DNA from 3 places in the Paenarthrobacter sp. NPDC089988 genome. Region 1 is predicted to be linked to each of the others. Evidence: predicted binding sites of a transcription regulator. Region 1 holds the regulator's gene; each other region holds the start of a gene.

What was found. Region 1 encodes HrcA, which represses chaperone genes, less so after heat shock. Its sites were predicted from a motif close to TTNGCACTCGNNNNNNNCGAGTGCNAA; they were not measured.
Positions count from the first base shown of each region.
Region 2: a site for HrcA is predicted at 1,921-1,947, ahead of groL (chaperonin GroEL). Genes of this name have one in related genera too.
Region 3: a site for HrcA is predicted at 3,894-3,920, ahead of ACIPV6_RS08250 (Hsp20/alpha crystallin family protein). Genes of this name have one in related genera too.

Region 1 is NZ_JBIVGD010000001.1:384,613-391,885, forward strand. Features, by position in the region: gene hemW (radical SAM family heme chaperone HemW) at 1-599, shown strand, start outside; gene ACIPV6_RS01830 (DUF4870 domain-containing protein) at 612-1,025, opposite strand; gene ACIPV6_RS01835 (DUF3097 domain-containing protein) at 1,130-1,981, opposite strand; gene hrcA (heat-inducible transcriptional repressor HrcA) at 2,198-3,205, shown strand; gene dnaJ (molecular chaperone DnaJ) at 3,257-4,387, shown strand; gene ACIPV6_RS01850 (16S rRNA (uracil(1498)-N(3))-methyltransferase) at 4,390-5,172, shown strand; gene ACIPV6_RS01855 (GerMN domain-containing protein) at 5,183-6,049, opposite strand; gene ACIPV6_RS01860 (PhoH family protein) at 6,474-7,273, shown strand, end outside.
Region 2 is NZ_JBIVGD010000011.1:15,014-22,286, reverse strand. Features, by position in the region: gene groL (chaperonin GroEL) at 113-1,738, opposite strand; gene ACIPV6_RS13910 (cold-shock protein) at 2,049-2,252, opposite strand; gene ACIPV6_RS13905 (LytR C-terminal domain-containing protein) at 2,410-3,018, opposite strand; gene ACIPV6_RS13900 (DUF3263 domain-containing protein) at 3,068-3,403, opposite strand; gene ACIPV6_RS13895 (uracil-DNA glycosylase) at 3,511-4,278, shown strand; gene ACIPV6_RS13890 (siderophore-interacting protein) at 4,721-5,563, shown strand; gene ACIPV6_RS13885 (threonine/serine exporter ThrE family protein) at 5,570-7,057, opposite strand; gene ACIPV6_RS13880 (peptidoglycan bridge formation glycyltransferase FemA/FemB family protein) at 7,077-7,273, opposite strand, start outside.
Region 3 is NZ_JBIVGD010000005.1:10,352-17,624, reverse strand. Features, by position in the region: gene ACIPV6_RS08280 (Lrp/AsnC ligand binding domain-containing protein) at 1-257, opposite strand, end outside; gene ACIPV6_RS08275 (RNA polymerase sigma factor) at 357-1,175, shown strand; gene ACIPV6_RS08270 (antitoxin) at 1,202-1,429, shown strand; gene aqpZ (aquaporin Z) at 1,611-2,321, shown strand; gene ACIPV6_RS08260 (hypothetical protein) at 2,404-2,781, opposite strand; gene ACIPV6_RS08255 (J domain-containing protein) at 2,778-3,152, opposite strand; gene ACIPV6_RS08250 (Hsp20/alpha crystallin family protein) at 3,387-3,809, opposite strand; gene ACIPV6_RS08245 (MerR family transcriptional regulator) at 3,953-4,375, shown strand; gene ACIPV6_RS08240 (FG-GAP-like repeat-containing protein) at 4,405-6,228, opposite strand; gene ACIPV6_RS08235 (FG-GAP-like repeat-containing protein) at 6,347-7,273, opposite strand, start outside.

The sequences.
Region 1 (7,273 bases):
AAACCGCCCTTTCCTACAATCCGGACCACATCAGTGCGTACGCGTTGATCGTTGAGGACGGCACCAAACTCGCTGCCCAGATCCGGCGCGGGGAAGTGCCGGGAATCGACGACGACGACCACGCAGCAAAGTACGAGCTCGCCGACCAGCTGATTTCAGCGGCGGGCCTCACCTGGTACGAGGTCAGCAATTGGGCCCGGACTCCCGAACAGGCCTGCCGCCATAACCTCGCCTATTGGCGGGGCGATGACTGGTGGGGGATCGGACCCGGAGCCCACTCCCACGTTGGCGGTGTCCGGTGGTGGAACGTCAAGCACCCCACCGCCTACGCTTCACGGCTGGCAGCTGGAACGTCGCCTGCTGCGGGCAGGGAAACCCTCGACGCCGGTACGCGGGAGGTGGAGCGCATCATGCTTGAGGCGCGCCTCGGTTCGGGATTGGACGTGGATGCCTTGGACAAAGTGGGCAGGCACGCCATGGCCGGGCTGATTGCCGATGGCCTGGTGGATCCCGCTGCCGCCTTCAAGGGTCGTTTGCTGCTGACCCTCAAGGGCCGCTTGTTGGCGGACGCAGTGGTGCGCAGGATCCTGCCGGACTGACCGGCCCGGGCGCTATTTGATCCAGCGCAGGTTGAAGCGGTAGCGGTGGGGTTGGCCGTGGTTGACCCGGATGCCTGCGGAAACGGAGAAGCACGTAAGGGCCACCCAGATGGCCGTTGCGATGACCGCGAAGATGTTGCCCACAACCGGCAGCAGCACCAGGATGTTCGCCAGGACAGCGGCGATGGTGGGCGGAAGCGTGAAGTTCAAGGCTTCCTTGGACTCCTGTGCCGTGAATGGCCCACGCTCGCGGAAGATCAAGTAGATGAGCAATGACGGAAGGCAACCGAGGATTCCACCGAAGTGCGCCAACGTGGCCCACTGCCGGTCTTCGCTTGCCGTGAGGGGCAGTGCATTCGCAGGTGCACCATGGTACTGGGGCTGGCCTGCGGCCCTGCCCTGTTCTTCTGGAGCGTTCTCTGCCACGGTGTCTTCCCTTTGCTGTAAAAATGCGGTGTTGCTGTCCCAGAATACTGGGTCCGGACTCCCTGCAGGGACCATCCGCCCCCGAAACGGGCAGGTGTCCCGGCTCAGGGGGCGGTCAGGAAGTCGATGACTTCCTCCACGCGCCCCAGAAGGGAGGCTTCCAGGTCCGCGTAGGTACGTACTGCCCCGAGCAATCGCTGCCAGCCGAGCCCGATGTCCTCCGCCGTTTCGTGCGGCCAGCCGAAGGCCCGCAGGATTCCCGTCTTCCAGTCCGTGCCGCGAGGCACGGCAGGCCACTGTTCGATGCCCAGTACCTTGGGGCGGATCGCCTGCCACACATCGACGTAGGGGTGTCCCACGATCAATACGTTTCCCGCGGCTCCCGGTACCTGCATGGCCTGGGCGGCAATGCGGGACTCCTTCGAACCGGCCACCAAGTGGTCAACCAGGATACCGAGCTTGCGCTGCGGACCGGGTCCAAAGGCGGCGATGGCGGACCGGAGGTCGTCCACGCCATGGAGCGGCTCCACGACGATGCCTTCCACCCGGAGGTCGTCACCCCAGACCTTTTCCACGAGTTCGGCGTCGTGCTTGCCTTCCACCCAGATCCGGCTTGCCTTTGCCACTTGTGCGCGTTGGCCTTGGACTTTGACAGAGCCCGACGCCGTCCTGCCGGGCTGCACAGCGCCGGCCGGCTGCCTTGCGGCCGGAGGGAGCAGGCGGATGGCCTGGCCTTCCAGAAGGAAACCGAACCCCAGTTGGAAGGACCGGGTCTTGCCCCGTCGGTCCTCAAGCGACACGATGTGCATTCCGCCGGACTTCTCTACCCGGACGACCTCGCCCACCCACCCGGATTGGACGTCTTCCAGGACCATCCCGCGCTGGACAGGCACTTCGGGAAGCTTCTGTTTGACGGGTGCGGAAAGGTCCTGCGGACCCCAAGTGTCGAAAGCCAAGGACTTCATACCTCTTCGCGCTGGGTTTGATGGGCCGGTAACGGGTGGAGCCGGCTCCCCGGACGTCATCCGCGGGCGTTTTCAATGCTAGCAACGGGGTGGCCCATACTAGACTTGTTAGCACTTAGGCATGTTGAGTGCTAAAAGCCATGGTCAATCCGGGTCCATCCCACGCTGGGCAGCCCGGATTCGGAGCGTCGACAGGAGGTGTTGCACATGAGTGAGCCACGCAAGCTGGAAGTGTTGCGTGCCATCGTCGAGGACTACGTGCACTCACGGGAACCTGTCGGCTCCAAGGCACTGGTGGAGAGGCACCACCTCGGCGTTTCAAGTGCCACCATCAGGAACGACATGGCCGTCCTTGAAGAGGAAGGCCTCATCGCCGCCCCGCACACCAGCGCGGGCCGTATTCCCACGGACAAGGGCTACAGGTTGTTCGTGGACCGGATCTCCCAGGTGAAGCCGCTTTCGGCCGCCGAGCGTCGGGCCATCCATTCCTTGCTTGAAGGCCCCGACGATCTTGACGACATCCTGGAGCGGACAGTCCGGCTCCTGTCGCAGTTGACCAACCAGGTGGCAGTGGTGCAGTACCCGCACTCCAAGCGGGCCTTGGTCCGGCATGTGGAGTTCGTGCTGCTGGCACCCAAGCAGGTGCTGGTGGTCATGATCGCGGACACCGGCAGCGTGGGACAGAAAGTCATCGATGCCGGAACCGAGGTCACCAACGAGTCGTTGCTGGCCCTGCGGGCAAGGTTCCTGGGCAGCATTGCCGGCACCCCGCTGGAGCTGTTGCCGCAGGTGCTGCCCTCTGTTGTGGCCCTGTGCCGGCCGGAGCTTCGCGGGGTGGCGCAGGTCCTCGCCGCCGGACTCCAGTCCCTCAGCGATACCAGCCGCGAAGAGCGCATCCTGATGGCGGGCACGGCCAACCTGGCCCGCTCCAACGTGGACTTCCCCTTAAGCATCGGCCCGGTACTCGAGGCCCTTGAGGAACAAGTCGTGATGCTTCGGTTGTTGTCGGACATGGGCGATGATCCGCGAGGGGTCACCGTGAGCATCGGCCGGGAGAACCCGTACGACGGGCTCTCCGAGGCTTCAGTGGTCGCGACGGGTTACGGCTCCGGTGCCAAGGTAGGCATCCTGGGGCCCACCCGGATGGACTATCCCACCACCATGGCCGCTGTGCGCGCCGTGGCCCGTTACCTTTCCCGTATTCTCGGCGGCTGACACCAGCCACCGACGCAAGAACCGCAGGACAACAAGGAAGAGATACTGACTTTGAGCAGCCACTATGACGTTTTGGGAGTCTCCCCGGAAGCCACCGGAGAAGAGATCAAAAAGGCGTACCGCAAGTTGGCGCGAAAACTGCACCCGGACGTGAACCCGGGCGAGGACGTCGCTGAGCAGTTCAAGGCCGTGACGCACGCTTACGAAGTGTTGTCCGACCCGCAGAAACGCCGCGTGTACGACGCCACCGGCAATGAGAATGGAACCGACAACGGCTTCGGTGGCGGGTACTCCGGGCAGGGCTTTGCCTTCCAGGACATCTTCGATACCTTCTTTGGCGGTGGCGGCGGGGGACACGCAGGCCCTGCCTCACGGGTCCGGCGCGGCCAGGATGCCCTCATCAGCGTCCGCATCGATCTCAAGGACGCAGTCTTCGGCGTCAACAAGAAGCTCGAAGTCGATACGGCGGTTGTCTGCCCCACCTGTGATGGCAGCTGCTGCCGTCCCGGTACTCACCCTGAACGCTGCGACATCTGTGGTGGCAGCGGCCAGGTCCAGCGGGCAGTGCGCTCCATCCTGGGCCAGGTCATGACCACGGCCCCGTGTGGGTCCTGCGAAGGCTTTGGCACCATCATCAAGGACCCCTGCAACGAATGCAGTGGCCAGGGCCGCATCCGCAGCCGCCGCTCGCTGACCATCAAGGTGCCGGCGGGCGTGGCAACGGGAACGCGCATCCAGCTGTCCGGCCAGGGTGAGGCAGGTCCTGCCGGCGGCCCCGCCGGCGACCTCTACGTTGAGATCCGCGTCAACAGCGATTCCACGTACATCCGCGAAGGCGACGACCTGCACGCCACCCTGAGCGTGCCCATGACGGCCGCCGCCCTGGGAACGGAACTGACCCTGGAGACCTTCGATGGTGCCCAGGAAATCGACGTCAAGGCCGGTACGCAGTCTGGTGAAATCATTACCCTGCGCGGGCTGGGGGTTACCCATCTTCGTGGCTACGGCCGGGGAGACCTCAAGGTGCACTTGCATGTTGAGACGCCGGTCAAGCTGGATGCCGCGCAGGAAGACCTGCTGAGGCAGCTTGCGAAATTGCGCGGTGAGCAGTTCACGGAAGGCAAGCTCGTGGCCAGTGGCGGCATGTTCGCCAAGCTCCGGGACAAGCTCGGTAACCTGTAGCGGTGAGCAACCCCGTCTTCTTCACCCCTGCCGGGAGCCTGGACGGCCTGGGGCCCGGATCCGTGTTCATCCTCGAGGGTCCGGAAGCCCGCCACGCCGTGACAGTGAAGCGGTTGGCCGTCGGCGAATCCGTGGATCTCGCGGACGGGTCGGGCGCCCGGCTCACTGGCAAGGTGTCCGACGCCGGCCAAGGCTCGCTTTCGGTGACGGCAACGGACGTGGTCTTCGAGGAACAACCGCGGGTGCGGCTGGTGTTGGTGCAGGCACTGGCCAAGGGAGACCGGGACGAGCTCGCCATCGAGACCGCCACGGAACTCGGCATCGACGCTGTCATTCCCTGGCAGGCGGAACGTTCCATCGTGCGGTGGAAGGGCGACCGTGCGGCCAAGGCCCATGCAAAGTGGCAGTCAGTGGTCACGGCCGCTGCCAAGCAGGCCCGGCGCGCCTGGATCCCCGAGGTCAGGTCCATCGTGGACTCCGTATCGCTGGCCAAGGCAGTGGCTGGGGCAGACGTGGCCGTCATCCTCCATGAGGATGCAAAGAACGGATTACGGTCCGTCCTGGAAGACGCGGCCCAGCTGGCTGTTGCCGGCCCCGACGCGCCCCGGGAAGTCCTGCTGATCGTTGGACCGGAGGGTGGCATATCGCCGCGCGAAGTGACGCGCCTTAGTGATGCGGGTGCTGTGACGGCCCTGTTGGGCCACCATGTCTTGAGGTCATCGACGGCCGGGCCTGCCGCCGTCGTGCTGGCGAGCGATGTCCTGGGGCGCTGGCAGGAGGCTTGACCGAGGGCCGTCAGTTGACGTTGAAGAGCCTTGTGTCCAGCGTCGATTCGTCGGCCTGCCCGGAACTGTCCACCTGGGTCACGCGAAGCTCGTAGCGGCCGGGCTTCAGCGTGGCGCTGAAGGTGAAGACGCCGAATTGTCCCGGTTCACCGGTGGATTTCACCTGGCCGGTGAGCAGGCTGGTCCTGGTGCCGCCGTTGTCCTGCAGGATTTGCCAGTTCACGGGCATGGAGCTGTCCGTGCTGCGCCCGTTGAACTTGACGGCGCCCGCTGGCAACGTGGTGTCCTCCTGGGGGTCGATGATCCACAGGGGAGCCACCATCGAGGCGTCCCTGGCCATGGGTTGGCCGAGTTTCACTTGGCCGAAGGCCATGAAATCGGTGTGTCCATCCACCAGGATGACTACCTGGATCTGTTGCCCGGAGTTGATCAGTCCGGATGACGAGGCAGCGGCAGTGGCCGTATAGACCAACTGCTGGACCGCACGTTGGGCCATGCCGGCGTCGAGGTTCGAGTTGAAGGCGTCCCGCGAAATGTCCACGGTGATGACGTTCTTGCCGGAGATCGATGTGGCCAGGCTGCCGGGTTCCTGCCATGGGGTGAAGAAATCGTGGTCCAGCGGCTTCTCGGCCATCATGATGCGCAAGGCCGTGGTGACGGGGTTCTCGTCGCCGGAGATGTCCCGGAACTCGCGGTAGAGGTAGACGTTGTCCTTGCTGCGCCCGATCCAATAGACGGGGATCTTGGTGGAGGCCTGGGTGGTCTCCAACGGCGCGTTGCTCGCCGGGGCGTCCTGGACGCTGATGGCCGGGCTCGAGGTGGGCGCGGTGGTGCCGCCGTTGGCGATGCAGCCGGTCAGGAAAAGGACGGCAGCCATCGCGGGCGCGGCAACAGCGGACTTTGTCCGCTTGCGGGCGCCTTGCTGTGGGGTGGCTGACTGCGTGATGTGGGGTTTCCTTGCCTTGCTTCCGCCGGAGTGGGCGTCCGGTCCTGCGCGGGCGGACGTTTCACCCCGCCCTGCCAGCTTGGCACACGTCCGACGGCGGCTGGCCGGGTTTTGCCGGACCGGCACCAACTGAAACAGGATTGATACCGGCTTGATGCCGAGTTGAGACAAACTGCCGACGGCGCGGCGGCCACGTCCGGCCCATCGCGCGGTGGTGGCGTGGCAGTTCGGAGGGCGGCCTGCTGGCGTAGGATTGAAGGCATTCCGGCATATGGCCGGACCACGGTGGGCCCGGCGGCTGACCGGGGCAATGGCGTAAACCAACCGGAGGAGAACAGGCCGTACGGCCAGCACTATGAGTGAATCCCTGAATGGGCGGCTGCGGACCGGCAACGGGAACCCGGCGGCTACAGAGTTCCCGCACACCTTGCCGGGCACGCGCACGGAAATCGTCACGTTCGACAATTCAGACCAGATGGTTCACTCGCTGGGCAGCCACGACGAAGCCCTGCGTTACATCGAGGACCAGTTCCCGGACGTCAACTTCCATGTTCGGGGCAACGAGTTGTCCATGTCCGGTCCTTCAGCGGTGATCCCGCGGATCATGCGGCTTCTGGAAGAAGTGCGCGGACTCGTCGCAAAGGGCACCACCGTCACTCCGGACATCCTGCAGCAGCTCGTTTCCTTGCTGAGGGCGCAGTCCGTCCAGAACCCTGTCGACGTCCTGACGCACAACATCCTGTCCAGCCGGGGCAAGACCATCCGACCCAAGACGCTGAACCAGAAGAACTACGTCGACGCCATCGACGGGAACACCGTGATCTTCGGCATCGGTCCGGCCGGTACGGGCAAGACGTACCTGGCCATGGCAAAGGCCGTCCAGGCCTTGCAGAACAAGGAGGTCAGCCGGATTATCCTGACGCGTCCGGCCGTGGAAGCAGGGGAGCGGCTGGGCTTCCTTCCCGGTACCCTCAGCGACAAGATCGATCCCTACCTCCGTCCGCTGTACGACGCCTTGCACGACATGATGGACCCCGAGTCGATTCCCCGCCTCATGGCCGCCGGCACCATCGAAGTTGCCCCACTGGCCTACATGCGTGGCCGGACGCTCAACGATGCCTTCATCATCCTGGACGAGGCGCAAAACACCACTCC
Region 2 (7,273 bases), on a different contig from region 1:
TTCCCACGCATTCGGCGGCCAATCCCCCGGCGGTGAAACGCCGACGGCGGCCCCCACCAAAGGTGAGGACCGCCGTCGTGCGTTCTGAGCGTGATGCTGCAGTACAGGAGGCTTAGAAGCCGCCCATGCCGCCCATCTCGTCGCCGCCCGGAGCCGGAGCGTTCTTCTCAGGCTTGTCGGCAACTACAGCCTCGGTGGTCAGGAACAGACCAGCGATCGAAGCAGCGTTCTGGAGGGCCGAACGGGTGACCTTGACGGGGTCGTTGACGCCGGCAGCCAGCAGGTCCTCGTAAACACCCGTAGCAGCGTTCAGGCCGTGGCCGGAAGGCAGGCCGCGGACCTTATCGGCAACAACGCCCGGCTCGAGGCCGGCGTTGAAAGCAATCTGCTTCAGCGGAGCGTCGATGGCAACCTTGACGATGTTGGCGCCGGTTGCTTCGTCGTTCTCAAGGTTCAGGTTGGCGAATGCCTTGGCACCGGCCTGGATGAGGGCAACGCCACCACCGGCGACGATGCCTTCTTCAACGGCAGCCTTTGCGTTGCGGACAGCGTCCTCAATGCGGTGCTTGCGTTCCTTGAGCTCAACTTCGGTTGCGGCACCGGCCTTGATGACTGCAACGCCGCCGGCCAGCTTGGCCAGGCGCTCCTGCAGCTTCTCGCGGTCGTAGTCGGAGTCGGAGTTCTCGATCTCGGAGCGGATCTGGGCAACGCGGCCTGCGATCTGCTCGGCGTCGCCGGCACCTTCGACAATGGTGGTCTCGTCCTTGGTGACAACAACCTTGCGGGCGGTACCGAGGAGTTCCAGTCCAGCGTTCTCCAGCTTGAGGCCAACCTCTTCGGAGATGACCTGGCCGCCGGTGAGGATGGCGATGTCGGCGAGCTGTGCCTTGCGGCGGTCACCGAAGCCCGGAGCCTTGACGGCAACGGACTTGAAGGTGCCACGGATCTTGTTGACGATCAGCGTGGCAAGGGCTTCGCCCTCGATGTCTTCGGCGATGATCAGCAGCGGCTTGTTGGACTGCATGACCTTCTCCAGGACCGCAACGAGTTCCTTCACGTTGGAGATCTTGGAGTTGACGATCAGGATGTACGGGTCTTCGAGGACCGTTTCCTGGCGCTCAGCGTCGGTGACGAAGTAAGCGGAGATGTAGCCCTTGTCGAAGCGCATGCCTTCGGTGAGTTCGAGCTCCAGGCCGAAGGTGTTGGATTCCTCGACCGTGATAACGCCTTCCTTGCCCACCTTGTCCAGGGCTTCAGCGATCAGGGCGCCGATTTCCTGGTCTCCGGCGGAGATGGAAGCCGTAGCGGCGATCTCTTCCTTGGTTTCGATTTCCTTGGCGGAGGCCAGCAGTTCGCTGATGACAGCGTCAACGGCCTTCTCGATGCCGCGCTTGAGGGACAGCGGGTCGGCGCCGGCGGCAACGTTGCGCAGGCCTTCCTTGACCAGTGCCTGGGCGAGAACCGTAGCGGTGGTGGTACCGTCACCGGCGACGTCGTCCGTCTTCTTGGCAACTTCCTTGACCAGCTCGGCGCCGATCTTCTCGTAAGGATCGTCCAGCTCGATCTCCTTGGCGATGGAAACACCATCGTTGGTGATCGTGGGGGCGCCCCACTTCTTTTCGAGGACGACGTTGCGTCCACGCGGGCCGAGGGTGACCTTGACGGCGTCAGCAAGGGTGTTCAGGCCCCGCTCGAGGCCGCGGCGTGCCTCTTCATCAAATGCAATGATCTTGGCCATAACGGCGGTAGTCCTTTCGGGACAGTCGTTAAGAAGGTACCTGTCAGGTGGGATGCCCGCGACGGACGATCCTTTGCTTGCGACCTCTGTATGCCGCGCGCTCCGGACCTCACCCCACCAGGGTGTTTCTTGATCCTCCCGGCGCCGACTACCATCCCTACGGCGCCGCGAACGGGCCGGAATTAGCAGTCGATGCGTGGGAGTGCTAAATCAATAATTAGCACTCGACCGTGGAGAGTGCAAGCAGGGGCGCCACCTTGCGCCATACATCCGGGCAGTTTCAGCCCACAGCGGAGAACTGGATTCCGGGTCAGGCGACGCGGACACTCTCCGCCTGCGGGCCCTTCAGTCCTTCGCCGAGTTCGAATTCAACGCGCTGGCCCTCTTCGAGCGCGCGGAAACCGTCCATCTGGATGGCCGACCAATGCACAAAGACGTCATCGCCGGAATCGTCCACAGTAATGAAGCCGTACCCTTTTTCGGCGTTGAACCATTTGACGGTTCCCAAAGCCATGATGCCCACACTTTCACAGTTGCCAAGACCGGTTGCCGGGATCTCCGTACCGGAATCAATCCACTGTAACCACAGTCACGGCACCCGCGCTGCCGCCCGAAGGCAGGGCAGCGTTTTTGTTATTGAGGCTTAACCGGGATGGCTGGAGCGCACGGGCTTACTGGTAGCCGGGTCCCACAACAACCACCAGCGGCTGCTGGACTTCCGGGGACTCCACTACCGAGGTGATGCGCAGGAGGGCGGCAACTGCCTCGGCGTTCGCCTTCTGGTCCGGGGCGTTGTAGAACACAACCGAAGTCTGCTGCGGCAGCCCGCCCCAGTTTCCGACGGTGCCGAGTGCCCAACCATCACCCTGGACGATTCCGGCGACGCGGCTGGCGAGGCCCGCCGTCGCGGTGCCGTTGTAAACGGCCACCGCCGTGGTCTTGTCCAGCGGGGCCGTAGACGGGATTGTCGACGCAGACTCGGAGGGCGTGGGTTCACCCGAGGCGATGGGGGCGCTGCCCGTCTCGGAGGGAGTCGCCGAAGGCGCCGGCTCGCTCTGCTGCGACGCCGGCGCGGAAGTGCTGGACGATGCAACGGGAGCCACGAAACCAAGACGCGGCAGGATCAGGAAAGCGACCAGGCCGAGCACCAGGGCAACAGCTCCCACGGTCAGGACAGGCCACAACGTGGGGCGGGCTGTCTCCGTGGCGTCGCGGTGCACGCCTTGCCGGGACGCGTTCTGCGGGACCCGGTCGAATTCATCCTTGGCAAATTTGGTCATGGTGAAGCGTTGTCCTTGCTGGTTGCTGCTGACAGATCAGCCTGGCGATTTACGCGTCCGACCCCAAGCGCCGCGCTGTCCGCGCGCGTTGGCGGGACGTACGTAGTCTACGCAGTCTCTTGACCAGCATGGGATCGTGCGCCAATGCGTCCTCGGTGTCGATGAGTGCGTTGAGGATCTGGTAGTAGTGCGTGGCTGAGAGATCGAAGAGTTCCCGGATAGCCTGTTCCTTGGCTCCCGCGTACTTCCACCACTGCCGTTCCAAGGCCAGCATCTGCTGGTCCCGCTCGCTCAACGGCGAGTCGCTGCGGACGCCGGCCGCAAGGTCTTCCAGGGCAAAACCCGTTGCCTGCGGCGCCATCGGTTCCGGTGCTGGTTCGGCCACGGCACACTCCTTCGACGCTTGTTGGGGAAAATGTCCTCCCCCTATGTTACGGGCGAATAACAAGCCTGTCATTCGCCCGCGCAGCCCGGGCAAGGGACAATGGCCGGGTGACTGGCGAGGATGCACTCTTTGACCTTGAACCCGACAACACTGCAATCCAGGACTTCGGCGAGCTGCTCAACAGGCCCCTCGAGGAACTCATGGCTCCCGACTGGGCAAGAGCCCTTCGCCCCGTTGAGGGGGAGCTCTACGAGGCGTTGGCCTTCGTGGCCAATCAGGCCGGACAGGGGACGCAGGTCCTTCCGGCGGCCTCCAACCTCCTGCGGGCCTTCCAACAGCCCCTGGCGGACGTCAAGGTGCTCCTACTCGGCCAGGACCCGTATCCAACGCCGGGACACGCCGTCGGGCTTTCCTTCTCGGTGTCCCGCGAAACCCGTCCCATCCCGCGAAGCCTGGCCAATATCTACCGGGAACTCCACGATGATCTGGGGCTGCCGCCGCGCATCCACGGCGACCTCACAGCGTGGTCGGACCAAGGTGTCCTGCTGTTGAACCGCGTGCTCAGCGTCGCGGCGGGAAACGCCGGCTCGCACCGCGGCAAGGGGTGGGAGGCAATCACGACGGCGGCCGTCACCGCCGTCGCGAACCGCACCGACGCCGGTGGAAAGCAGAAGCCGCTCGTCGCGATCCTGTGGGGGAAGGACGCGGAGTCCGTGGGGCCGTTGCTGAACGGCGCGCCGTCGATCGTGTCTGTCCATCCAAGTCCGCTGTCCGCGTCCCGGGGGTTCTTCGGGTCCAAGCCGTTCAGCCGAACCAACGCCCTGCTCGCAGACCAGGGTGCCGGGCCAATCGATTGGGAACTCCCCGTTCTCTAGCCCCCACCCCGGACGCTCTCTCACCAAACCACCCATTTCCACGAGCCCTCTCTCACCAAACCACCCATTTCCACGAGCCCTCTCTCACCGGCGAGTGCTCGGCAGGATTCGGTGAGAGAGGGTCCGTCAGAAAGGGGCGTTCGATGAGAGAGCGTCGGCTAAAAAACGGGCGGTCGGTGAGAGAGCGTCGGCCAATAGCGGGCGGTCGGTGAGAGAGCGTCGGCCAATAGCGGGCGGTCGGTGAGAGAGCGTCGGCTAAAAGGGGGCGGTCGGTGAGAGAGCGTCGGCCAATAGCGGGCGGTCGGTGAGAGAGCGTCGGCCAAAAGCGGGCGGTCGGTGAGAGAGGGTCCGTCAGAAGGGGGGCATTCGGTGAGAGAGGGTTGGGTGTAACTTTCGACTCATACCCAGGCCGCGTGCAGCCAATTAGCTTAGGCTTACCTTCATGCCTGCTGCTCTTCCTGTGACGTCGTCCGCCAACCGCCAAACACGACCCCAGACCAACCTGGTGGTGCTGCGCAAGGAACGCCTTTCGCCGCACATGGTGCGGATCGTAGCGGGCGGGCCCGGCTTCAGCGACTACGCGAACAACGAGTTCGTGGACCGCTACGTGAAGATCGTCTTCCCCCAGCCCGGCGTGGACTACGAACTGCCGCTGGATCTCTGGGCCATCCGGGAGACCATGCCGCGGGAGCAGTGGCCGCACACCCGGACGTACACCATCCGCTGGGTGGACCTGGCAGCCCAGGAACTGGCCATAGACTTTGTGGTCCACGGCGACGAAGGGCTCGCGGGTCCCTGGGCCGCCGCGGCAGAACCCGGAGACAGGCTGGTCTTCACCGGCCCCGGTGGCGCGTACAACCCGTCGCCCGACGCAGACTGGTACCTGTTCGCCGGCGACGACGCCGCAATCCCGGCCATCGCAGCATGCATTGAGGCGCTGGGGCCGGACGCCCGCGGATTCGCCTTCCTGGAAGTGGACAGTGCCGAGGACATCCTGCCCATCGCTGCTCCGTCGGGCGTGGAATTGCACTGGCTGCAGCGCAACGGAGTGCCGGCCGGATCCAGCGAGATCCTGCTCGACGCCCTCCGCAACCTCGAATGGCTGCCCGGACGAGTGGATGTCTTCGCACACGGAGAGCGCGGCTATATGAAAGGCCTGCGTGAGATCTTCTTCGTGCAGCACGGCCTGGAACGCTCCCAGGTGTCCCTGTCCGGATACTGGGCACAGGGCCGGGTAGAGGAAGTGTTCCAGGCCGAGAAGAAACTGCCCGTCGGGAAGATCTAGCAAGATCTAGCGGCGCCGAACCCTCCGCCGCTCGTTGCTGGACAGGCCCTTCGTCAGTGGCCTGGCAAGGTTGTCGCCGAGCACGATTCCTGCGGCCACACCGAGGACAATGGCTCCGGCGTTGAGCATCCCGCCCGCACCCGCGAGGATGTCGCCCCCTTCGACGGTCAGTGCATACATCGACCGGAAGATCGTCAGGCCCGGCAGCAGGATCAAGGCTGCAGGAACGGCGACCACCAACTGTGGAGCGCCAAGCTTCAGGGCGACCACACGACCCAGCAGACCGATGACCACTGCCGAAATGGCGGGTGACAAGCGGTCGCCAAGACCGAGTTCGCCAACCCCCCACAAAACGAAGAAGCCCACCAAGCCGACTGCCGCCGTCGGGAGTAACAGCCGCATTTTTGTCTGTTCGGTAACGCCGATGGCCACCACGGCGATCGCGATCAGGATCGCTTGCCCCCACAGGGGGTAGGCGGGTGGGAAGGTATTGGTGACGTCGAGGACCTGGCTGCCCATCAGCGTTCCGACCACGACGGCGACGCCAATGCCTGCCACGATGGCACCGAAGGTGAGCAGGGTGGAGAGGAAACGGCCGGCCGCTGTCACTGGGAAGCCGTTGATCGCATCCTGTACCGACGAGACGAGCCTGCCCGTCGGGAGCAGCAGCAGGATACCGCCGGCCACCACAATGGACGGAGCGATGTCCGCGCCTGCCCAGCGCAGCATCAGGGCAACAAAGGTGACCACGAATGAACTCGCCATGGTGACAAAGAAGTCCGGTGTCCGCCAGCGAATCAACTGGCGCGCCAGGAGACTGATCAGCATGTTGGATGCAAAGGCGAGGGCGGAAGCCCCCGGTCCGCCGCCCAGTACACCCACGAAAACCGCGGCGAACACACCGAAGGCAACGGTGACCATCCACCGTGGGAAGGGCTTGGCGCTCCGGGTGATCTCGGTCAACCGCCGAACGGCTTCGTCTCGTCCCACTCCCCCGGCCACAATGTCCGAGACCAGCTGGTGCACTTGGGCGAGCCCGGCGTAGTTGTTGGTCCACGATCGCACGACGCGGAGGAGCGTGATGGGCGTTTGGTCCTTCGGCGCATAGTTGATGGCCACCGACTGGTTGGTGATATCAACCTCGACGTTCTTCAACCCAAGCGCAGCGGTGACCGCAATCATGCTGGTCTCCACTTCCAACGCGCCTGCGCCGTAGCGGAACATGGCCTCGGCAAGGTGCAGGGCGAAGTCGATGGTCTTGCGGGCTGAAGCGTCCATACCGGCCACCTGGATGGTGGGGTTGGCGTAGGGGCTTCCAGCCAGGCGGTCCACGATGCTCATGGGCGCCGTAGGTGGACTATCGCCTTGGACCAACCGCATCAGCATGCGTTTGGCGTTGGCGTTCTGTCGCACCTGCGACGGCCGCAGCGGCTGGGTCTTCGGCAAGCCGTCCGTGTGAGGCCTGCCGCCGGTGCCCTCCGGGCGTTCAGTCATGCAGCAATCCTCCTTTGGCTTAGTTACTCTTGAGGAGTTTTCCTATGACCGGCAATTGTCCTGGGTTTCGCAAGTTTCCCAGAACCGTCTGGGCGGCTCCTGCAAGCTTCCTGACCGCGCGGTAGGCGGTGTACTTTACGGGGCTGACAGGGGCCACGAAGTCGCCCAACAACTGGACCACCTCGCCGCCGAAGCCCTTCTTGAACTCGTACCCGC
Region 3 (7,273 bases), on a different contig from region 1:
GCAAGGTCATCGACAATGGCTGGGAGCGCAGCTGGTTTGCAGTCCACTTCGACGATGGCGCCAACGAACCTCGTACCGGCCCCAATATAGGACGTCATCCACGCCAGGCCGTCCTGCTGCAAAGCAGTCCACCGCCGGGCCAAGGTCACCGCATCGGCACCCACGATGGGCGCCAGGGACGTCCACGAGGCCCTTGGTCTCACCTGGAGGGCATGCAACAAGCGCAGATCGCGCTCGTCCAGATCGAAATCCTGCATCGCTGGTGCACTTTCCGGTTTTTCCTGCGTTTGCCGTGAATTCAATCACGCGAGCCCTAGTTTTGGGGCCACTGTCTTCCCCATCCTGAAAGAAATGCCATGCTCGCACAGGTCCTGCCTGTACTGTCCCGCTACGCGGCGCTCGATGACAAGGAGCTCATGGAGCTTGTTCGTAACGGAGACCGGGCGGCCTTCGATGAACTGTACGGTCGACATCGAAAAGCGGTCGCATTCGTGGCCCTCAAGGAAACCGACAATAGAAATGATGCCGAAGACGTCGTCGCCGAAGCTTTCCTGGAGGTCTTCCGGGCGCTCGCGGTCGGGACGGGACCACGGGAGCACTTCAAGTCCTATGTCCTCACTATTACCCGCCGCATGGCCCATCGCCGAAACCAGCTGGCCCGTCGCGGCAAGGCTCTGGAGCGCGACCGGGCTCTGGAACCAATTCATCCGCATGCGGAACAATCCACAGTGAAAGAAGACTCCACCATGCTGTTGCAAGCGCTGCGGTCTCTTCCGGCGCGTTGGCAAACGGTCCTGAAATGCATCGAGCTGCAGGACATGCGTCACGCTGAGGTTGCCGCAATGCTTGGAGTGAGTCCAAACGCGGTTGCCTCGTTGCTCATCCGGGCAAGGGAGGGGCTACGGGTCGCCTACCTGCAGCAGCATGTTCGGGCTGCCGAGTCAGACAAATGTGCCAGGGTCCGCTGGCTACTCGCAAGGCTCGCCAGGAAGACCATCGGGTCCTCGGAACGGAACCGCGCTGAGAGCCATCTGGCTGTTTGTCCGCGTTGCAGGACAGTGCTCTCCGACCTGCGGGACATTCAAAGCTTGATGAGAGTCCGAAATCACGGTCGGACCGCGTCACGAATCCCGCCCCCACCGGACTTATCTGCTGGGGCAACTCCGCCCCTTTAGGACAATGGCAGAGAAAAGAGACACCCATGGGACTTTTTGAAAATTTGCAGGGCAAGGCCCAGGACCTCATCGCAGGCAACGAAGAAGCCATCCAGGACGGAATCGAAAAAGTCGGCGATTTCGTGGACGAAAAGACAGACGGCAAGTTCGCCAGCCAGGTTGAGCTCGTTCAAGGTGCGGCCTCGGACTTCGTGTCACATATCGACGGCGAAAATGAAGAAGTTGGTCCCGCGGAAGACACCCCCCAGCAGTAGCGCAGCCACTACCTCCGGCAACTCGAAACCACGAAGCCCCCGAAAGTTCCTTCACGGAGGGCCTCCACCTTCGTGGTTGCCTTCGAAGCGATACATAGACCTTCAGTTTGAAAGGACCAATATGGTCAGCCAAAAAGCCACAACACTTCCACATCGACATGACCTGGAACCCGCCCCAACCTTGGCTGCCAAACTGGGCGCCGAGGCCATCGGAACATTTATCTTGGTGTTTGGTGGCGTAGGCACGGCTTTGTTCGCGGCAAATTTCCCGGACAAGTCAAACACCCTGGGCGTTGGATTTCTGGGAGTGTCGCTGGCCTTCGGACTTACCGTCGTGGCGGGAGCGTACGCCTTCGGACACATTTCCGGTGGGCACTTCAACCCGGCAGTAACCATCGGCATGGCTGTTGCAGGGCGTTTCCCCGCAAAGAACATCCCGGCCTATGTGATTGCCCAGATTGCGGGCGCCGCTGCCGCATCAAGCGTGCTGGCCGCGATTGCAACCGGTGGCCCCGACGGCTTCTTTGCGGCCGCACGTGCTGGCGGATTCGCATCAAACGGTTTCGGTGATCACTCCCCCGGTGGGTTTGGGGTTGGTTCGGCACTGGTCATCGAATTCGTTTTGACCGCAGTTTTCGTTCTGATCATCCTTGGCGTCACGGAGAAGCGGGCAACGCCAGGATTCGCAGCCCTGGCCATCGGCTTAACCCTGACTCTTATTCACCTCATCAGCATCCCTGTAACGAATACGTCGGTGAACCCGGCACGTTCCATTGCGACGGCCCTCTGGGCCGACGGCTGGGCAGTCGGTCAGCTTTGGGTTTTCGTCGTTGCCCCAATTGCCGGCGGCATCGCCGCCGCAGCCCTCTATCGCCTGGTGCGCCGGTCATAGCGCACTCCGCCTAGGCTGCCTCGATCCGCCCGGATTCGCTTCGTCCATCGGCCCAGAGGCGGTCGCTCGACGGCGGCGACCCTCACGGCTGCGGCCCGTAGATGAACTCCTTGGCATGATTGACGGCCTTCTTGAACGCATCGTTGCGCAAGGAGACTTGGTCGCGCGATGAACCGCTGCCGGGCTCCATGAACGTGGTTGGCCCCGGCCGGAGGATCCAGATGTCCCCCGCTGGCGGGAGGTAGAAGACGCCGAAGGAACGATGCTCCGGATCGTCCGTCCAGATGGGAACAACGGCCACCGCTGCACCCGTATCCACGTTGATCCACTGGGCGCGGGGCATGGGCTGCTCATGTACTTCGGGGTCCAGGAACGGCGCCGTCCCCTTGCCCCAGCGTTCCTCAAAGCGCTCGTAAAAGGCGGGCATCAGGTGGCTGTCGTAGGAACGCCAGGCGCTCATGTGGGTCTCCTTGGATGTGTACGGCGGAGTGGTGACCAGCGGGTAGGTCCGAAGCTGAGGGGTTGCTGCTCCCGCCCAGGTGCGGGCCCCGCCGTCGTTCGATGGACGCGAACGCTGACGGGAGTTCCGGACCCGCGCGTGCGACCCCGGTCGTAAGCCGCCCGCTTTACTGGGTCCGACAAAACGACGTACGCCTGCATGACGGCGTGCAACTGCTGGAGGTCGAGCGCCTCGGAGGCACCGTCGTCGTGCGTCTTTTGGCGGATGTCCGGGTGGTGCTGCCGCAGCAAGGCGCGGTATGCGCGGGCGATTTCGCGCGCCGACGCGGTTGGCGCCACACCGAGGATCGCGTAGTAATCAGGTTCATTCACCAAGGCCGGTTCCCGGTGGACGTGCGGTTGATTGGGAGATGGCCCCCGGCGGCCTGAACGTGTCAGGGCCGGGGGCCATCCTTTCGGGAGGCAACGTCGGGGGCCGCGCTTCCTCTGCGCAACAAGCGCTATGGCGTGGCGCGAAGCCTGCGCCCATTTCTCCGATGCGGCCGGTCGGATGCTCTCCCGCTTGCACGCTTCGCGTTGGCTGCGTGGCCTCCGCGAAGCGAACTATCAGGCGTTGATCTCCTGACGTTGTCCGGTGGAGCTGATCTCGATGCGTCGCGGCTTGGCCTTTTCGGCGACGGGGATGCGGAGGGTCAGGACGCCTGCGTCGTAACTGGCGTTGACGCCGTCCGTGTCCAGGGTGTCGCCGAGGATGAGCTGCCTGCTGAAGACACCTTGGGGCCGTTCGGCGGCGATCAGTTCCGTATCTTCTCCGGCGGGCGACTTCCGCTCCGCCTTGACCGTGAGGACGTTGCGTTCCACGTCCAGCTCAATCGACTCGGGGCTTACTCCGGGCAGGTCGAGAGCAACAATGAATTCCTCGCCGTCCTGCCAGGCGTCCATCGGCATCCCGGCAGGCCGTGCTGTTGTGCCAAAAACCTGTTGGGCGAGCCTGTCGAATTCGCGGAACGGGTCAGTGCGCATCAGCATGTGGTTCTCACTCCTTTGGATCTTGATGCTGATTCTGTTGTGGTGCCAGCCTTCCTGATCTGTATTGGCTGGTATAGATTTTTTATAGCACTCAGCTACGAGGGCTGCAAGTGGATTTTTTGGAGATTTTTGGGAGTGGTTTCGTGGCAGGTTTTCCGGCGGAAGCGCACGACGGCGGCTTGGCTGGTCCGGCGCCGGGCGGCGGCTCCGGCGCGGCTGCTTCGCGGGACGACCTGGGGGTCTACGCCATCTCCGTAGCGGCCGAACTAGTGGGCATGGGTCAACAGAACATCCGCCTGTATGAGCGCAAAGGGCTGCTCACTCCCGAAAGGACCGACGGCGGCACGCGGCGCTACAGCGAACGGAACCTGGTGACACTGCGACGGATCGGGGTGCTCCTGGACGAGGGGCTCAACCTGGCCGGCGTGAAGCTGGTGCTGGAGTTGGAAGCTACGAATCGCGGGCTGGTGGAGGACAACCGTGGGCTCACCGAGGACAACCTCGAGTTGCGGGCGGACAACCGTGGACTAAGGAAGGATTTGAAGCGGGCGCGGGGAGGGGAATGAGTGCTGAGAGCTCGCCCCCTCGTGAAACATCAGAAGATGGCCGTCATGCCTTGCCAGCCCTGACCAACCCACGTGGAGAGCGGCCACGACGGACCGCCGCTGCCTGCAAACAACCAGAGCGAGCCCACAGAGTCCCTGGCCAGAAGGTCCGCCTTGCCGTCGCCGTTGAAGTCACCGGGGCTCACCAAGGTGTTCATGACGTTCCAGCCCTGCCCGATTTGCCGCTGGGGCAGCCATCCACCGTAACCGTTGCCGGGGTAGAGCCACAGGGCTCCGGCACCATCACGAGCGGCAAGGTCAGCCGTGCCGTCGCCGTTGAAGTCGCCAACGCCGGTGATAGCGGACATGCCGGACCAGCCTGATCCGACCTGCACCCGCGCCAACCAACCACCGGAGCCGTTGCCCGGGTAGAGCCACAAGATGCCAGCGGTGTCGCGGGCGAGTACATCCACCTTGCCGTCGCCGTTGAAGTCACCAGGCGATGCGAGGGCAGTCATCCCTGACCAGCCCGAACCGACTTGGACCTTCGGCAGCCAATCACCAAAACCGTTACTCGGATACAGCCACAGAACTCCAGCGCTGTCGCGGGCCAGGATGTCTGGGAGGCCGTCGCCATTGAAGTCACCAGGAGCGATCAACGCCGTCATGATGTTCCAGCCGGAGCCCACTTGGACACGGGGCAACCAGCCGCCGGAGCCGTCCCCGGGATAAAGCCAGAGCGCTCCCGCAGCATCCCGGGCCAAGACGTCAGTCTTTCGGTCGTTATTGAAGTCATTCTTGATCGGCGCCTGAAGGGACGTGTCAATAACCGTCACCGAGTTACTTCCCTTATTGGCGATGTACGCATTGCCCCCATCCAATTCGGCAGCAGCGGCTACTGGATTGCTACCTGTCCGAATAGTGGCGGTGACGTTTGCGTAGTCAATGACTGTGGCTCCCCCTGCGAGGTTCGGGACGAACACCTTGGCCCGATATCTGTCCCCCGCCATAATGCCGGACGGACCGTTGGTTCCAACTTCGGCGACCCTTCGCTTGAGTTCGGCGTCAAACACCATGACTGAGCCACCCTCGCTCCCGTTGGAAGAGGCAACGTAGACACGGCCGTTCCCGTCACTGAAGATGTCGCCAAGCTTCTTGAACGTCTCAAGCACGGTCGTGGTGGCATTCGTCATGCCATCGATCAGCACTACGGCAGAGCTGTTCTTACCTGTGGTGGTGACGTAAATCTTGTTGGTGTAGCGGTTCGCTTCGACAGCCTGCACCGAGGCACCCAGGTCAACGATGGTCTTCGCACTGGTGGCTCCATCAATCACGGTGACCGAGTTGCCGTTGGCGACATAGACGTTGTTGTTCGTTGAGTTGACGGTCATGTCCTTAGGGGGCGCCAGCAGGGTCACTGTTTTCGTTGGATCGCCGACGCCCATCACTGTTACACCAGTTTTGAAGGCAACATAGACCTTCCCGTTCCACTGGTTGACCACGACGTGCCGGGGGTCCACGCCCGTTGGATCTGTTCGAACAACACTGTTTGTTTGGCTATCGAGAACGGCAATGCTGCCTGCTTTGCCAACGCCGGCAGACACGCTCACATAGACCCAATTGCGGAACACGGCTACGTCCTGAGGAAGACCTCCGACGTCCACTGTGGTGACTTTGCGCGTGTCCTTATCGATGATTGAGAGGCCCGAATCCGTGGCAACGAATACCTTGCCGTCATCATCGACAGCAATGGCATGCGGAGCGGTTCCAACAGGTATGTCTCCGCCGTAAACGTCGGCCACTGCCGGCGACCCGACCAGCAGCGAAACTGCGAGCGAAACAACAACGGCGAGCGCCGCCGTCGTGCGTTTCAAGTGTGACTTTCCAATTCCGGACACAGTTGAATCAGACGCGATAGAACCCATGGGACCCCCAGAAAATGAGACGCGACCGCCGCGTCGATGAGCGGAGTCTACATGGTTATCAGGAAACTCACAGAATCGCCGTCATCCCACTCCATCCCGTGCCCACGCGCGAGGCCGACGGCCACACGGAGCCGCCGGCTCCGGAGTACAGCCACAACTCCCCCGCCGTATTGCGCGCCAGGATGTCGGTACGGCCATCACCGTCGAAGTCGCCGGGACCCACGAGTGAGTTCATCGAATTCCAGCCCTGCCCGATGGCCTGGCGCGACAGCCACCCGCCACCACCGTTCGGCGGGTACAGCCAGAGTGCGCCCGAGGAATCGCGGGCAGCGATGTCCGGTAGGCCGTCTCCGTTGAAGTCGCCAACGCCAGTGATCTCGGACATGTCGGACCATCCTGAACCCACCCACATCCTGGGCAACCAGCCGCCGCTGCCATTGCCGCGGTACACCCACAGTGCGCCACCGCGGTCGCGCGCAGTCACGTCCACAAATCCTTCCCCGTGGAAGTCAAGCCCCTCGATCGCGCTCATGCCTTCCCAGCCTGTGCCGATCTGCACGCGCGGTTTCCAGCCAGCGGACCCGTTGCCCGGGTAGAGCCACAGGACCCCCGACGTGTCACGAGCCATGACGTCCGGGAATGAATCACCGTTGAAATCTCCAGGAGCGATTAAGGCAGTCATCACATTCCAGCCGACACCAACCTGAACTCGCGGCAACCACCCACCGGAGCCGTTGCCCGGGTACAGCCACAGGACACCGGAGGCATCCCGAGCGAGGAGGTCAGCGAACGAGTCGCCGTTGAAATCGTTCTTGGCCGGAGCTGGAGCATCGGAGTCAATGACGGAAACGGAGGCGCTGCTGGTGTTGGACACGTAGACCCTGCCCGTGGAAGAGTTCACGGCTGCTGCAACTGGCTCCTGCCCTGTGAAGACAGCCGAGGCGCTGTTGTCCGCGCCGTCAACAATGGTTGTTCCCCGTCCGGACATGGGGAC